Regions from separate parts of the Xanthomonas sp. NCPPB 3442 genome, predicted to be linked through region 2. Evidence: predicted binding sites of a transcription regulator. Region 2 holds the regulator's gene; the other holds the start of a gene.

Region 1 (8,421 bases), 1.2 Mb from region 2:
CAACGGCGGCAACGGCGGCGGGAGCGAGGACATGGGCTGGCCGGAAGCGGGAGATGCGACATGATGCCGCAGGCGGGCCGCGCTCACGCGGCATGTTCATTGCCGATGCGGCATCCTGATGGGCCCGCGTCGCACTCCATCGGACCTCACGATGACCTCTCCCCCCTCCCAAGCTCCGCTGCATCTGGTTGTGGTCGGCGGCGGATTCGCCGGCTTATGGGCGACCCGCGCGCTCGACGACCCCGGCATCCGCATCACCCTGGTCGACCGCCAGAACCACCACCTGTTCCAGCCGCTGCTGTACCAGGTGGCCACCGCCGGCCTGTCGGCACCGGACATCGCCGCGCCGCTCCGGCACATCCTGCGCGAGCAACGCAATGTCGAAGTACTGCTCGGCGATGTCACCGATATCGCACCAGACCGCCGCGAGGTGGTATTGGCCGATGGCAGCACGCTCGGCTACGACATGCTGCTGCTGGCCACCGGCGCCACCCATGCCTATTTCGGTAACGACCAATGGGCCGAACACGCCCCCGGCCTGAAAACGCTGTACGACGCGCTGGTGCTGCGGCGCAAGCTGCTGCTGGCCTTCGAGCGCGCAGAAGCCGAATCCGACCCTGCCGCACGCGCCGCCTGGCTGAGCTTTGCCGTGGTCGGCGGCGGGCCCACCGGCGTCGAACTGGCCGGCACCCTGGCCGAAATCGCCCGCCACACGCTCAAGAACGAGTTCCGCCACATCGACCCGCGGCAGGCGCGCGTGCGCCTGGTCGAAGCCGGTCCGCGCGTGCTGCCCTCGTTTCCGGAAGATCTCACCGCCAAGGCGCGCAAGCAGCTGGAACGTCTGGGCGTGGAGGTGCACACCGGGACTCCGGTCACGCAGATCGATGCGCTGGGCTACCAGCTCGGCGACACCTTCGTGCCGGCACGCACCGTGGTCTGGGCCGCCGGCGTGGCCGCCTCGCCGCTGGCGCGTACGCTGGGCGTGCCGCTGGATCGCGCCGGCCGCGTGCTGGTCGAGGCCGACCTCAGCGTACCGGGCCACCCGGACATCTTCGTCGGCGGCGATCTGGCCTCGGTGCAGCAGGACGGCCGCCCGGTGCCGGGCGTGGCGCCGGCCGCCAAGCAGATGGGCAAGCACATCGCCAAGGCGATCCGGGCGCGGCAGCGCGGCCAGACCGCCCCGGCGTTTCGCTACCAGGACTACGGCAACCTGGCCACGATCGGCCGCATGGCCGCCATCGTGCATGTGGGCAAGCTCAAGTTGTCCGGCATCGTCGCCTGGTGGTTCTGGCTGGCTGCGCACGTGTACTTTCTGATCGGCTTCCGCAACCGGTTCGTGGTGCTGGTGAACTGGGCGATGGCGTACTGGAGCTACCAGCGCGCCGCACGCATCATCTTCGGCGGCGCCGCCGACGACCCGCCGCCCAGCAGCAAGGACGGGTGATAGCGGCCCAGGCCGTGCGATGCTGTGCGGCCTGATTCGACGACCCGATCGTGGCAACTGTCCTGTTCCTGCTGGATCTGCTCGGCACCTTCGTGTTCGCCCTGAGCGGCGCGACCTTGGCGGTGCGCAACCGCCTGGACCTGTTCGGCGTGCTGGTGCTCTCCTGCGCGGCAGCGGTGTCCGGCGGCATCGTGCGCGATGTGCTGATCGGCGCCACCCCGCCGGCCGCGCTGGTGCAGCCGCAGTATCTGCTGGTGGCCTGCCTGGCCGGCGTGGCCGGGTTCTATTGGCATGCAGCGGTGGAGCGGCTGCGCAACCCGGTGCAACTCTTCGATGCGGCCGGATTGGCGCTGTTTGCGGTCTACGGCACCAGCAAGGCGCTGGACTATCACCTCAGCCCACTCAGCGCGACGCTGCTGGGCATGCTCAGCGGCATCGGCGGAGGCATCGCGCGCGATCTGCTGGTGGCGCGCACGCCGGTGGTGCTGCAGGCCGAACTGTATGCGGTAGCAGCGCTTGCCGGTGGCGGGCTGGTCGCGATCGGGCACGTCCTGGATGTGCCGCAGGCCTGGTCGTTGGCGACCGGCGGCGGCGTGTGTTTCGGCCTGCGCTTCATGGCCATCCGCTACGGCTGGCATCTGCCGGTGGCGCGCACGCCGGAGTAGCAATCGCGTAACACCACATATGCAAACGGCCCGGAAAACCGGGCCGTCTGTACAACCACTCGCGCAAGACCGACAGGGTCAGGCGACGAACAGCGCCTTCATCTTCTTCAGCGCATTGGCTTCGATCTGGCGGATACGCTCGGCCGACACGCCGTATTCGTCTGCCAGTTCCTGCAGCGTCACTTTCGAATCGGAATCCAGCCAACGGCGCTTGACGATGTCGCGCGAACGCGCGTCCAGTCCAGCCATGCCTTCGCGCAGCAGCTGCAGCTGGTTGTCTTCGCTGTCGTGGCGCTCGTACGCCTGCGACGGGTCTTCTTCATTGGCGACCAGATAGCTCACCGGCGACGGCGGGCCGTGATCGTCGTCTTCGTCCGACGACGCGTCGAAACCGATATCGCGACCGGACAGGCGCGACTCCATCTCCATCACTTCACGCTCGGAGACGTTCAGGTCCTTGGCAACCGCAGTCACTTCCGACGCATTGAGCCAACCCAGACGGGTCTTGGACTTGCGCAGGTTGAAGAACAGCTTGCGCTGCGCCTTGGTGGTGGCGACCTTGACGATGCGCCAGTTCTTCAGGATGAACTCGTGCATCTCGGCACGGATCCAGTGCACCGCGAAGCTGACCAGGCGCACGCCCATGTCTGGGTCGAAGCGCTTGACCGCCTTCATCAGGCCGATATTGCCTTCCTGGATCAGGTCGCCCAGCGGCAGGCCGTAGCCGTTGTAGCCGCGGGCCACGTGCACCACGAAGCGCAGGTGGGAATGGACCAGTTCGCGCGCGGCGTCCAGGTCCAGCTCGTCGCGGAAGCGACGGGCCAGATCCTGCTCCTCATCGACCGACAGCACCGGGATCTGGTGCACGGCACCGATGTAGGCGTCCAGCGAACCGAGCGCACTGGGAATCGGGAGATTGTTTGCCACAAGGGCAGTCGAGGTAGTCTGATTCATAGGCACCATCTTAGCAGTCGAACTATTGGACTGCCGGGTACAGAAAGAGTTCCCAGCATTCCATTTATAGAACGTTCGGGTGTTTGGCATCACCGGTGTTCTACAGCCCGGCACCCCAAATTCGAGGCTTACGGTATCACCAAGCCCCTGTGCAAACCGTGACAAATTGGTTGCGCAACGAGATGCCGCCAGCGTCGTTCAGGCGCCGGTGGAGGTGGTGTCCAGCGCGCTGCGCGGTGGCAGCGACCAGTCGATCGGGCTCAGACCACGCCGCCGCAAATGGTCGTTGGTCTTGGAAAAATGCCGGCAGCCCAGGAAGCCGCGGTGCGCCGACAGCGGCGAAGGATGCGGCGCCTTCAAGACCCGATGGCGTGCCGGGTCGATGACCTTGCCCTTGGACTGTGCATAGCTGCCCCACAGCAGGAACACCAGCCCTTCGCGCTCGCGGTTGAGGGTGTCCACCACATGATCGGTGAAGCCTTCCCAGCCCTTGTTCTGGTGGGCGCCGGCGCGTCCCTGCTCCACCGTCAGCACGGCATTGAGCAGCAGCACGCCCTGGCGCGCCCAGGGCATCAGGTAGCCGTGATCCGGCCGCGCGATCCCCAGGTCGTCCTGGATCTCTTTGTAGATGTTGAGCAGCGACGGCGGCACCGGCACGCCGGGCAATACCGAGAAGCACAGCCCATGCGCCTGACCTTCGCCGTGATACGGGTCCTGGCCCAGGATCACTACCTTGACCTGCTCGAACGGGGTGGCGTCGAAGGCGGCGAAGATCTGCGGGCCGGGCGGAAACACCCGTGCTCCGGCCGCCTTGCGCTGGCGCAGGAATGCCGACAGCTCCTGCATCTGCGGGCGCAGCAGCCAGTCGCCCACTCTTGCCTTCCACGACGGTTCCAGCTGGATGCGTCCCTCCCCTTCAGTCATAGCGTGACAGCCTGATCCTCCAGGCGTGCCAGGCGCAGCTGGAACAACACCTTGGTCACCAGCAGGCGCTCTTCGATCGGTTTCTGCACCAGATCGTTGGCACCGGCGCGCAGCAAGTCGGATTGATTGCGCGGGTTGGTGTCGCCGGTCATCACCAGCACCGGCAGGCGGCGCTTGCCGTAGGCGAAATCGATGCGGATACGCTCGACCACGTCGCGGCCGTTGAGCTCGCCTTTCAGGGTCACGTCGGTCAGCACCACGTCGATGCGGCGTTCGGTGCGGCCCAGCGATTCGGCGGTGAGCAGCGCAAAGGCATCTTCGGCGGTGAGCACGTGCACCACTTTCAGGCTCTGCCGTTCGAGCATGCGCTTGGTCGCCTCGGCCACCACGCGGCTGTCTTCGATGTAGAGCACGGTCGCCCCCACCACCGGCTCGGGCTGCACGTAGCCGCGGATGAAGGTCGCCAGGGCTTCATGGCCCAGCGCCTTGTCGAAATAATCGGTGACGTACTCGGTGAATCGGCGCTCCACCAGATGCTGCTGCGCATCGCCGGAGACCACGATTACCGGTACATAGGCCTGCCCGGCGGTTTCGCGCACGCTGCGCGCCAGGGTCAGGCCGTCGCCATCGGGCAGCGACAGCGAGGTGGTGACCAGATCCACGGCGCCGGCTTCCAGCGCCTGCCGCGCTTCGGCAATGTTGGAACAGCCGATCACCTGCACATTGGGCAGGTCGCGCTTGAGCACGTCGGCAATCAGCTTGCGCACCAACTTGGAACCATCGACCACCATCACGCGCGGTGCGTCGCTGATCAGGTGTTTGAGATCTGGTGGATGCATGGCAGGCCTCAGGTCTCGGTAGGACGGGTCTGGCGAAGGAAATGGCCGGTCACCAGCCAGGCACCCAACCAACCCAGGACTAAGGTGCCGACCAGCACCATCGCAGAATGCAACAGATCCAGCCCGTGCAGGGTAAAAGAACTGCCGTAACTGTCGGCCAATGTCGCCAACGGCGCACGCAATGCCAGGCCCGAGGCGGCGATCAGAGCGAGCGCGACAGCGCCGGCGCCGAGTCCGTACCACGCGCCCAGATACAAAAACGGGCGGCGGATGAAGCCATCGCTGGCGCCGAGCAACTGCAGCACGCCGATTTCCTCGCGCCGCGACTGAATGTCCAGCCGCACGGTGTTGCCGACCACCAGCACCGCACCGATCCCGAGCAGGGCAGACAACACCTGGACCAGGCGCTCGCCGAAGTGCAACCAGCCATCCAGGCGCTTGCGCCACAGCGCATCGTGCTGCACCTGATCGGTCTGCGGCAGCGCCTGCAGCGCATTGGCCAGCTGCGCGTCGTCGGTCGCATCGGCGGGAGTGACGATCAGCAAGGTGGGCAGCGGGTTGTCGCCCAGCGCATCGGCCGCTTCATCGAGCTTGGCGCTTTCGCGCAGCTCGGCCAAGCCCTGCTCCGGCGTGCGCAGCGTCACCTTGGCGACATCCGGGCGTGCACGCAGCTCGCCGGCCAGCGCCTGCGCCGCCTCGGCAGCCACGTCGACCTTCAGAAACAGATTGATCTCGCGCGACTGCTGCACGCTGCCGGCCAGCAGCTTGACGTTATCCAGCGCGATCGACAGCCCCAGCGGCAGGGCCAGGGCCAGGGCCATCACCACGATGGTCAGCAACGTGGCCCACGGCTTGCGCATCGCACGGCCCAGGCTGAAGGCAATGCTGTGCAGATGGTGGTCGATCCAGACGCCGAGCCGCGACGGCGCGACGGTTTCGGTATTGGCGGGCTTGCTCATTCGGCCAGGTCCTGCGGCGAGATGTCGTCGACCAGGCGGCCGTGATCCAGGATCAGCACGCGCTTGCGCATCTGCTTGAGCAGCGCCAGGTCGTGGCTGACCACCAGCACGCTGGTGCCACGGGCCGGAAGTTCGGCGAACAACTGCATGATTTCCGCGGCCAGTGCCGGGTCGAGATTGCCGGTGGGCTCATCGGCCACCAGCAGCCGCGGCTCGCCGACGATGGCGCGCGCGATGCCCACGCGTTGCTGCTCGCCGGCAGACAATTGCGACGGCAGGGCTTTCTCGCGATGGGCCAGACCGATGCGCTCCAATGCCGAGCGCACGCGCTTGCCGATCTCGGAACGCCGGGTGCCGCGCAAGATCAGCGGCAGGGCCACGTTCTCGGCGATGCTGCGGTCGTTGAGCAGACGGTGGTCCTGATAGACCGCACCCACCTGGCGCCGATGCAGCGGAATCTGCCGGCCACGTACCTTGAGCAGGTTACGTTCGCCCAGCAGTACCGCGCCCTGACTCGGGCGTTCGCTGAGGTGGATCAATTTGAGCAAGGTACTTTTGCCGGCGCCGGAGTGGCCGGTCACGAACAGCATCTCGCCATCGGCCACTTCGAAGCTGACATCGGTCAGCGCCTGGTGGCCACCGGCGTAGTGCTTGCTGACGTTGTCGAAACGCAGAACGGTCATTCAGCGATTATGCCGGAGCGTCAGTGCTTGCGTCGCATCGCCGATGCGCGGCGATGCGATCAGTGCCGCAAACGGTCAGTTGCCTGAGACCAGCGAACGCAGTCGGCGGCCGATCCGGCTGAGCAGCGAGGGGCTGCCCGACGGCTTGGCGGCGGCACGCACCGGCTTGGCAACCACCTGGGTGGGCTTACGCGGTGCGGCAGGTGCGGGAACCGGCGTGGATGCCACTGCCGGCTCGGCACCCTCGACCGGACGACCGTTACGACGACGCCGACGCTTGCGTGGCGCGCGCTCGGCATCGGCCACGCCCGCGGAAGGTGCCTGTCCCGCCGCTGCGGCAACGACCGGATGTTCGGTCGACGCCGCAGTTGCAGGCGCCTGGCCTTCCACCCGTGGCTTGCGACGCGGACGCGGCTTGCCATCGGCACCGGCGCCTTCGCGGCGACCACCGCCACCGCCACTGCCGCTGCGCGACCCGCCCGAACCACTGCGCCCGCCACCGCGACGCTGTTCTTCGGCGGCGCGCTGCTCGCGCGCTTCGCGGAAGATCGTGCCCACGCTGTCGCCAGCGTCGTCGTCGGCCTCTTCGCCTTCCACCGGCACGCGTGGCGCACGCGGCAGCGGCGTCAGCAGTTCGGACGTCACCGGCTCGACCGGGATCTTCTGCTCGATATAGGCCTCGATGTCCGGCAGGCTCATCGCATAGCGTTCGCAGGCGAAGCTGATCGCATCGCCTTCCTCGCCCAGGCGCGCGGTGCGGCCGATGCGATGGACGTAGTCTTCGGCGTCGAACGGCAGGTCGTAGTTGTAGACGTACTTGACGCCATCGATATGCAGACCGCGCGCAGCCACGTCGGTGGCGACCAGGATTTCGAGCTGGCCTTTCTGGAAGCGGTTGAGCAGCGACTCGCGCTTCTTCTGCGGCACATCGCCCGACAGCACGCCGACCCGGTAGCCGTGCCGCTCCAGGGTGCGCGCCACGCGCTCCACGAACGCCTTGGTATTGACGAACACCATGGTGCGCGCGCCTTCGCTGCGCGACAGCAAGCCCAACAGCAGCGTCTGCTTCTCTTCGTCGGACGGGAAATAGATGCGCTGGCGCACCCGCGCAGCGGTGATGCTTTCGGTCTCGACGACGAGCTTCTCCGGCTCGTTCATGTGCTCGTAGGCCAGCTCCAGCACGCGGTGGCTGAGCGTGGCCGAGAACAACAACGTCTGCCGGGTGCCGCGCTCGGGCATACGCCGCAACAGGAAGCGGATGTCCTTGATGAAGCCCAGGTCGAACATGCGGTCGGCCTCGTCCAGCACGCAGATCTCGCAGGCGTGCAGCGAGACCACCTTGTGCTGCTTGACGTAGTCGATCAGGCGGCCCGGGGTGGCGATGATCACGTCCACGCCCTGCTGCAACAGTTCGCGCTGTTTGTCGTAATCCACCCCGCCATAGACCAGCGCAAAGCGCAGGCCAAGGTCGGCGCCGAACTTCACTGCGTCCTTGTGGATCTGGATCGCCAGCTCGCGGGTCGGCGCCAGGATCAGCGCGCGCGGGTCTTCCGGCTTGCGGTCGGCCAGGGCCGGGCGGATCAGCAGCCGATTCATCACCGCGACCAGGAACGCCAAGGTCTTGCCGGTACCGGTCTGGGCCTGGCCGGCGACATCGCCGCCCGGCAGCGCGACCGGCAAGGTCAGCGCCTGGATCGGGGTACAGCGGGTAAACCCGGCGCTCTCCAGCCCGGCGATCAAGGCCGGATGCAGATCGAACGAGGAAAAGGTCACATCGGTCAGCGGTTTGTCGCTCATTATTCCGTCTTCGTGAGGCGCCCTGGGCAGCCCGGGCGCGGCTTGCATCGATGCCGACAGCGTCGCAAACTGCGGCTGTTGTGGCGGACAGCGCGGCTTCAGGACTGGCACTTGATTCAGTCGCGCAATGCCCCAGTTTAGCGCAATGTAGCGGCC
Region 2 (8,421 bases):
ACCCGATCACGTCCAGCTGCATGCGCGTGCGCAGGAACTGCGCCAGCCAGCGCCCGTACGCGCCGGCGATGCCGACGATGCCGACCACCGGCTGCGCGATCATGCCAATCGCTCGACGGCAAATCGCGGCGTCCCAGCAAGTGCGGCCGGCGCCGCGGCCAGCACGTCGAACTCCTCGAAACCTGCGGCCAGCGTCGCTTCCAGCGCGCCATGCACGCCGCTGAGCGCGTGTCCCACCGCCTGCTCGAACGGCACATCGCGCAACAGAAAGCCAATCAGCACATCGCCGGTGCCTGCCACATCGACCGGCAGGTGCGGGCTGGCCCAGCGATACACCGCCGCATCGCTGACTGCCAAGGTCACCAGCTCACCTGCGGCACCGGCCACGCTGTGTGCAAGTACCCATTGCGGCCCACGCGCCAGCAACTCGCGCGCGGCGGCGATGGCCTCGTCCTGCTGCAGGCTCGGCAAACCGGTCAACCGCCCCAACTCGAACGCGTTGGGCGTCACCAGCCAGGCGTGCGGCAGCAGACGCTCGGCGAACACGCGCTCCAGCCCGGGTTCCACATATGGGCCGGTGTGCGTGTCGCCAATCACCGGGTCCAGGCAATAACGCAGCTGCGGGGCCTGCGGCAAGGTCTGCTCCAGCCAGTCGGCGAAGGCTTCGCCGTTGGCCAGGCTGCCGAAATAGCCGGACACCAGCATGCGTGCACGCTGCGGCAAGCCACGTTCGGTGGCGCCCAGCAACAAATCCGCCAGCCAGTCGGCTGGCAGGATGCGCCCGCGCAGGGTCGCGTAAAACGGCGCGTTGCTCAGCAACGTGGTGGGTACTTCGGCCACACGCAGTCCCAGCGCGCGCAGCGGCGGCACCGCAGCGCTGTTGCCGGCATGGCCATAGACCAATTGCGATTGCACCGAAATCACGTCGATCGGCGAAGGGCCGTCCGGACGCTGGCGGCGACCATGGACGAGGTGGCTGTCGGTTGCATCGCTCATGCGGGCGACCATGCTGGAGAGATGGCACCGATTATCCGCGTAACCTTGCCAGGATGTCGTGGAGGAACGGCACCACCGGCAGTGGGCGCTGCTGAACAGCACGCCCCTGGTCTTGAACACATCACGGCCAGATGCCCAAGCCCGCCGGCGCAGCGTGAGTGGCAGTACGCTCGTTGAGCAAGGTGAGACGCCAAAAGACGCTCGACCGATGCTGCAGGCCAATGGCCGAACTGCACGATCAAGGACTGGCGTTGCCTCGCGTTGCGGGCGACAGCGTGCTGCGTCTGAAGGCAATGACGACGCGTCAAACACACACGTGCGATGTGCGGAGATGTCGCTGGAGATCTCGCAGTGGCGCTACTGAAACGCGCGCAGCTGCCCCGGCAATTCTCACGCTGACATCGCGTTGCGTCCGCAACTTCAACGCGTCGGCCGCATCGCGGGCAGCCTTCGGGACAACCCAAAAAAAGAGCCCGACGCGCAGCAAGCCGCACGCCGGGCCATCGTGACATCACGCCGCCTGGGTCAGGACGTCATCCGATCCCAAAACCCCTTGACGCCGTCGATGAAGGTGGCCGACTTGGGCGAATGCTTGCGTGCATCCTCGCCGGTGAACGTCGCTTCGAACTGCTGCAGCAGTTCGCGCTGGTCGGCGGTGAGATTGACCGGGGTCTCCACCACCACGCGGCAATACAGATCGCCTTCGCTACGGCTGCGCACCGAACGCACGCCCTTGCCGCGCAGACGGAACAACTTGCCGGTCTGGGTCTCGGCCGGGATGCGGATCTCCGCTTCGCCGCCTAGGGTCGCCACGCGCACGGTATCGCCGAGCGCGGCCTGCGAAATGCGGATCGGCACCTCGCAATGCAGATCGTCGCCGTCGCGCTGGAAGATCGCATGCTCGCGCACCCGCACTTCCACATACAGATCGCCCGGCGGCGTGCCGGCCGGGCCGGCCTCGCCTTCGCCTGCAAGACGAATCCGGTCGCCGGTATCCACGCCGGCGGGCACCTTGATCGACAGCACCTTGTCTTCTTCCACGCGACCGGCACCGTGGCAGGTCTTGCAGGGGTTCTGGATCAGCGTGCCGCGCCCGTCGCAATGCGGGCAGCTCTGCTGCATGGCGAAAATGCCGCGCTGGATGCGCACCTGGCCGCGCCCATGGCAGGTGCCGCAGGTCTCGACCTTGCCGTCTTCCGAACCGCTGCCGTGGCAGGGCGCGCATTCGACCAGCGTCGGAATCTCGATGCGGCGCTCGATCCCGGCGACGGCTTCTTCCAGATCCAGTTCCAGTACGTAACCCACGTCGGCACCACGTCGCGCAGCGCGCGGACCGGCGGCGCCACCGCCGAAAATATTGCCGAAGATATCGCCAAAGATATCTCCCATGTCCGGGCCACCCGGCCCACCGCCACCGCCCATGCCGTGCTCGAAGGCCGCATGGCCGTGCGCGTCGTAGGCGCGCCGCTTATTGCCATCGGACAGCACCTCGTAGGCTTCCTTGCATTCCTTGAACGCCGCTTCGGCAGCCGCGTCGCCAGGATTGCGGTCCGGGTGGTGCTTCATCGCACAGCGCCGGTACGCCTTCTTCAGCTCCTCGTCGCTGGCGCCACGGGCAACGCCCAGCACTTCGTAGTAATCGCGTTTGCTCATAAGCCGGGATTCGGGATTCGTGATTTGAGATTCGTTGAAACGCAAAAGCGGACAGCGTGTGCTGGTCCGCCCTGGCGACGCGACGCGTTAAGGATATCGGGACGGGAATCGGCAAGCTTTAGCGCTTGCCAATCCCCACTCCCGACTCCCAAATCACGGCTTACTTCTTGTCGTCCTTGACCTCGGTGAACTCGGCGTCCACCACGTCGTCGGCGGCCTTGGAGGCCTGTGCGTTGCCGCTGGCCGCATCGGCGTTACCGCCCTGCTCTGCCGCCGCAGCTGCTGCGTACAACGACTGGCCGGCTTCTTCCAGCGTCTTGGTGCGTGCTTCGATCTGCGCCTTGTCGTCGCCCTTCATGGCGGTTTCCAGATCCGACAGCGCCGCTTCCACCTTGCCGATCACATCGCCACCGACCTTGCTGCCATGCTCGGTGATCGCGGTACGGGTGGCGTGGATCAGACCATCGGCCTGGTTGCGGGCCTGCACCAGCTCCTGGAACTTCTTGTCTTCTTCGCGGTTGGCTTCCGCGTCGGCGACCATGCGCTGGATCTCTTCGTCCGACAGACCCGAACCGGCCTTAATCTCGACCTTCTGTTCCTTGTTGGTCTTCTTGTCCTTGGCCGACACGTGCAGGATGCCGTTGGCGTCGATGTCGAAGGACACTTCTACCTGCGGCATGCCGCGCGGCGCCGGCTCGATGCCGGACAGGTCGAACTTGGCCAGCGACTTGTTGAAGCGGGCCTGCTCGCGCTCACCCTGCAACACATGCACGGTCACGGCCGACTGGTTGTCTTCGGCGGTGGAGAAGGTCTGCGAGGCCTTGGTCGGAATGGTGGTGTTCTTTTCGATGATCTTGGTGAACACGCCGCCCATGGTCTCGATACCCAGCGACAGCGGGGTCACGTCCAGCAGCAGCACGTCCTTGACGTCGCCGGCCAGCACGCCGCCCTGGATCGCCGCACCCACGGCCACCGCCTCGTCCGGGTTGACGTCCTTGCGCGGTTCCTTGCCGAAGAAATCGGCAACCGCCTGCTGCACCTTCGGCATGCGGGTCTGGCCGCCGACCAGGATCACTTCGTTGATGTCGCTGGCGCGCAGGCCAGCGTCGTTCAACGCGGTGCGGCACGGCTCGATCGACTTCTTGACCAAGTCTTCCACCAGCGCTTCGAGCTTGGCACGGGTCAACTTGATGTTGAGGTGCTTCGGGCCCGACGCATCGGCGGTGACGTACGGCAGGTTCACTTCGGTCTGCTGGCTGGACGACAGCTCGATCTTGGCGCGCTCTGCGGCGTCTTTCAGGCGCTGCAGCGCCAGCGGATCCTTACGCAGGTCGATGCCCTGGTCCTTGTTGAATTCGTCGACCAGGTACTCGATGACGCGGTTGTCGAAGTCTTCGCCGCCCAGGAAGGTGTCGCCGTTGGTGGCCAGCACTTCGAACTGCTTTTCGCCATCGACTTCGGCGATCTCGATGATCGACACGTCGAAGGTACCGCCGCCCAGGTCGTACACGGCAATCTTGCGGTCGCCGCCGTTCTTGTCCAGGCCATAGGCCAGGGCTGCGGCGGTCGGCTCGTTGATGATGCGCTTGACGTCCAGACCGGCGATGCGACCGGCATCCTTGGTGGCCTGGCGCTGGCTGTCGTTGAAGTACGCCGGCACGGTGATCACCGCTTCGGTGACCTTCTCGCCGAGGAAGTCTTCGGCGGTCTTCTTCATCTTTTCCAGCACGCGCGCGGAGATTTCCTGCGGCGCCATGCGCTTGGCATCGCTGGTCTGCACCCAGGCATCGCCGTTGTCGTGCGCCAGGATGCCGTACGGCACGTGCGAGATGTCCTTCTGCACTTCGCCATCGGTGAACTTGCGGCCGATCAGGCGCTTCACCGCGTAGAAGGTGTTCTTCGGGTTGGTCACGGCCTGGCGCTTGGCCGAGGCGCCGACCAGCACTTCGCCGTCCTTGGTGTAGGCGACGATCGAAGGCGTGGTGCGATCGCCCTCGGAGTTTTCGATGACGCGGGCCTTGCCGCCGTCCATGATCGACACGCACGAGTTCGTGGTGCCGAGGTCAATACCAATGATCTTGCCCATGGATACGCTCCTGATGATTCTGTAGCTGTGTCCGGCGACGCCGGGTCTGGCTGAGATGTGGGGGTGGTGCGCAGGTGTTCAAGCCACCGGCGCACATCTGTGTTTCGTGCCTGCGCCTGGCAGTTCAGCCGGCGCTGCGGTTCAGTCGTGCTTGGCCACGACCACCAGGGCCGGGCGCAGCAGGCGATCGTTGAGCAGGTAGCCCTTCTGGAACACCTGCACGACGTGACCCGGCGCAACGCCCTCGGCCTCGCCCTGGCTGATCGCCTGGTGCTGGTCCGGGTTGAACGGCTGGCCGACCGGATCGAGCAGGGTCAGGCCGTTGTCGGCGGCCACCTTGAGCAATTGCTTGTAGGTCATGTCCAGGCCATCGCGCAGCGGGCTGGGCTCGGTGCCGGCGGCGGTGAGTCCCGCGTCCAGGCTGTCGAACACCGGCAGCAGCTCGCCGAGCAGCTTCTCGTTGGCGAACTTGCGCGCGTTTTCCACGTCGCGGGCGATACGCTTGCGCTGGTTTTCCAGGTCGGCGCGCTCGCGCAGGGCATCGGCCTTGACCAGGGCGATCTCGCTGCGCAGCGATTCGATCTCGGCCTTGAGCGGATCGGTCTCGGGCGGGTTCTGGGACAGGTCTTCGGAGTCGAATTCGGGGTGGTCTTGGTTCATATGCAGTTCCCGGGCAAGCGGAACGCCCGCCCCAACGTCACCCCGTATATGGGCGCCCGCGCGCGTTTCAAGCAAAGCATCGCGCCGATCGATGCCGGTTATCGCGTACCGGGCGACTCCATGGCCGCGCCCAGCACGTCGGCGGCGGTCTGCACCAGCGGAATCAGCCGGTCGTAGGCCATGCGTTTGGGCCCGATCACCCCCAGCACGCCCAGCACCTGGCCATTGGCGGCGTAAGGTGCAGTGACCAGCGAGACGTCTTCCAGCGACACCATGCCGGTTTCCTCGCCGATGAAGATGCGCACGCCCGGCGCCTGGATGGTGCGCTCGAGCAGCTGCAGGATCTCGCGCTTGCTGGCGAAGGCCTCGAACAGTTCGCGCAGGCGATCCAGATCCGACAGGTCCTGCACGCCCATCAGCCGGGTCTGCCCGGCCATCACCATGTCCTCGGCATCGGCCGGTACCAGAGCCTCGCTGGCCAGGTCCACGCTGTGCGCCAGCAGTTGTTCCATCTCGCTCTTGGCCATGCGCAGCTCGCGCAGCAGGCAGGCGCGGATGTCGGCCAGCGCGCGCCCGGCAAACTGCGCATTGAGGTAATTGGCCACCCGTTCCAGCTCGGCCGGCTCGTAAGCGCGGCGCGGCTCGATCACGCGGTTCTGCACCTCGTTGTCGGCAAACACCAGGATCGCCAGCACGCGGCGCGCATCCAGCGCCACGAAGTCGATATGCCGGAACGCGAACTGCTCGCGGCGCGGCGCGCTGACCACGCCGACGAAGTGGCTCATCGCCGACAGCATCTGCGAGGCGCTGCCCAGCAACGATTGCGTGCCGTTGCCGCTGGCCAGCTCCGCGCGCAGGCGGCGGACTTCCTCTTCGCCAGGCGGCTGCATCTGCACCAGGCTGTCGACGAACACCCGGTAGCCATGCGCAGTGGGCACGCGTCCGGCCGAGGTATGCGGGGAGCTGAGCAGGCCGACGTCTTCCAGGTCGGCCAGGATATTGCGGATGGTGGCCGGGCTGACGTCCAGCCCCGCATGCTGGGCCAGCGTCTTGGAGCCCACCGGCTCGCCGTCGCGGATGTAGCGCGCAATCAGGGTGCGCAGCAACTGGCGGGCGCGAGGGTCGAGCATTGGGGACTGGGACGCGCGCATGGGATCATCCGGTGAGACAGCGCATAGATAATGTCTGGCCCCGGGGATGGCAAGCGTCCGATTCCCCGTCTGCCCCTGCCACCCTAAGCTTCCCCAAAGCGTTCACACTCGACCTCATGCTCAGACACCTCTCGATCAAGGATTTCGCCGTTGTCCGTGCCACCGAACTGGAATTCGGGCCGGGAATGACCGTGGTATCGGGCGAAACCGGCGCCGGCAAGTCGCTGATGGTGGACGCGCTGGGCTTTCTGTCCGGCCTGCGCGCCGACAGCGGCGTGGTCCGTCATGGCGCCGAGCGCGCCGAACTGTCGGCCGAATTCCAGCTACCGGCCGAGCATCCCGGGCTGCGCTGGCTGGCCGACAACGAACTCGACGACGAGGCGCAATGCCAGCTGCGCCGGATCATCCGCGCCGACGGCGGCTCGCGCGCGTGGATCAACGGCCGCCCGGTCACTTCCTCGCAACTGGCGGAACTGGCCTCGAGACTGGTCGAAATCCACGGCCAGCACGAGCACCAGGCGCTGATGGCCCGGCACAGCCAGCTCGCCCTGCTCGATGCCTACGCCCGCAACAGCGCCCAGCGCGAGCAGGTGCGCCAGGCCAGCCAGCGCTGGCAGGCGCTGCTGGACGAGCGCGATGCGCTCTCCGCGCAGGGCGATGTCTCCGACCGGATCGGCTTTCTGGAACACCAACTGGCCGAACTGGAGCGCGAGGACCTGGACCCGGCCGCGATTGCCGCACTGGACGTCAATCACCGCCGCCAGGCCCATGCCACCGCGCTGATCGGTGCCTGCGACAGCGTCGCCCAGCAGCTCAACGGCGACGACGGCGCCAGTGCCCTGGGCCTGTTGCAGGACAGCCGCCACGATTTGTCGCGCGTGGCCGAACACGAACCGCGGCTGGCCGAAGTGGACGCGCTGCTGGACAGCGCCGTGATCCAGATCGAGGAAGCGCTGGCCCTGCTCGACCGTGTGCGCGACGACCTGGAGGCCGACCCGGCCCAGTTCGAGGCGATGGAGCGCCGCCTCGGCCGCCTGCACGACCTGGCCCGCAAACACCGCGTCACGCCGGACGAACTGTCCGCGCATCGCGACCACCTGAGCGCCGAAGTCGAGAGCCTGCGCGGCGCCGACGAGCGCCTGCAGCAGCTCGACAAGCACATCGAAACCGCCACCGGCGCCTGGCGCAGCGCGGCCGGCGTGCTCAGCGACAGCCGCACCGCCGCCGCCGAGGCGTTGTCGGCCGCGACCACCGCGCTGATCGGCGAGTTGGGCATGGGCGGCGGGCAGTTCCTGATCCAGCTACAGCCGCACGAGAGCCCCCGGCCGGACCCCAATGGCGCCGAACGGGTGGAATTCCTGGTCGCCGCCAACGCCGGGCAGCCCCCGCGCGCCTTGCGCAAGGTCGCCTCCGGCGGCGAGCTGTCGCGCATTTCGCTGGCCATCGAAGTGGCGGCGCTGGGCCTGGACAGCGTGCCCACCATGGTGTTCGACGAAGTGGATTCGGGCATCGGCGGCGCGGTGGCCGACATCGTCGGGCAGAAGCTGCGCGCGCTGGGCGAAGAGCGCCAGGTGCTGTGCGTTACCCACTTGCCGCAGGTCGCCGCCAAGGGCCACGCGCATTACCGGGTCAGCAAGGCGCCGGTGGACGGCATGACCCAGAGTGCGGTCGAACTGCTCGGCCCGCAGGCCCGCCAGGAAGAATTGGCACGCATGCTGGGTGGTGTGGAAGTGAGCAAGGAAGCGCGCGCGGCCGCCCGCAAGCTGCTGCAGAGCGCCTGAGCGGGACTGGTCGTTCGCAAGCCAGCGCGAAGGGCTTGATCAGGGCAGCCGGCACTGTTGGTGCTGTTGCGCCGGTGCGCCGGTAGCGGTAATC

What was found. The regulator HrcA, encoded in region 2, represses chaperone genes, less so after heat shock. The targets are predictions, from matches to a motif close to TTNGCACTCNNNNNNNNNGAGTGCNAA.
Region 1: a site for HrcA is predicted at 3,074-3,100, ahead of rpoH (RNA polymerase sigma factor RpoH). Genes of this name have one in related genera too.

Annotation. Positions count from the first base shown of each region.
Region 1 covers NZ_CM161514.1:705,050-713,470, reverse strand. The annotation lists gene AC1POX_RS03120 (hypothetical protein) at 1-33, opposite strand, end outside; gene AC1POX_RS03115 (NAD(P)/FAD-dependent oxidoreductase) at 152-1,444, shown strand; gene AC1POX_RS03110 (trimeric intracellular cation channel family protein) at 1,495-2,109, shown strand; gene rpoH (RNA polymerase sigma factor RpoH) at 2,188-3,063, opposite strand; gene ung (uracil-DNA glycosylase) at 3,262-3,987, opposite strand; gene AC1POX_RS03095 (response regulator) at 3,984-4,826, opposite strand; gene ftsX (permease-like cell division protein FtsX) at 4,835-5,785, opposite strand; gene ftsE (cell division ATP-binding protein FtsE) at 5,782-6,468, opposite strand; gene rhlB (ATP-dependent RNA helicase RhlB) at 6,544-8,265, opposite strand.
Region 2 covers NZ_CM161514.1:1,949,807-1,958,227, reverse strand. The annotation lists gene AC1POX_RS08525 (prephenate dehydrogenase) at 1-103, opposite strand, end outside; gene pdxY (pyridoxal kinase) at 100-996, opposite strand; gene dnaJ (molecular chaperone DnaJ) at 1,522-2,649, opposite strand; gene dnaK (molecular chaperone DnaK) at 2,810-4,735, opposite strand; gene grpE (nucleotide exchange factor GrpE) at 4,877-5,395, opposite strand; gene hrcA (heat-inducible transcriptional repressor HrcA) at 5,494-6,525, opposite strand; gene recN (DNA repair protein RecN) at 6,663-8,327, shown strand.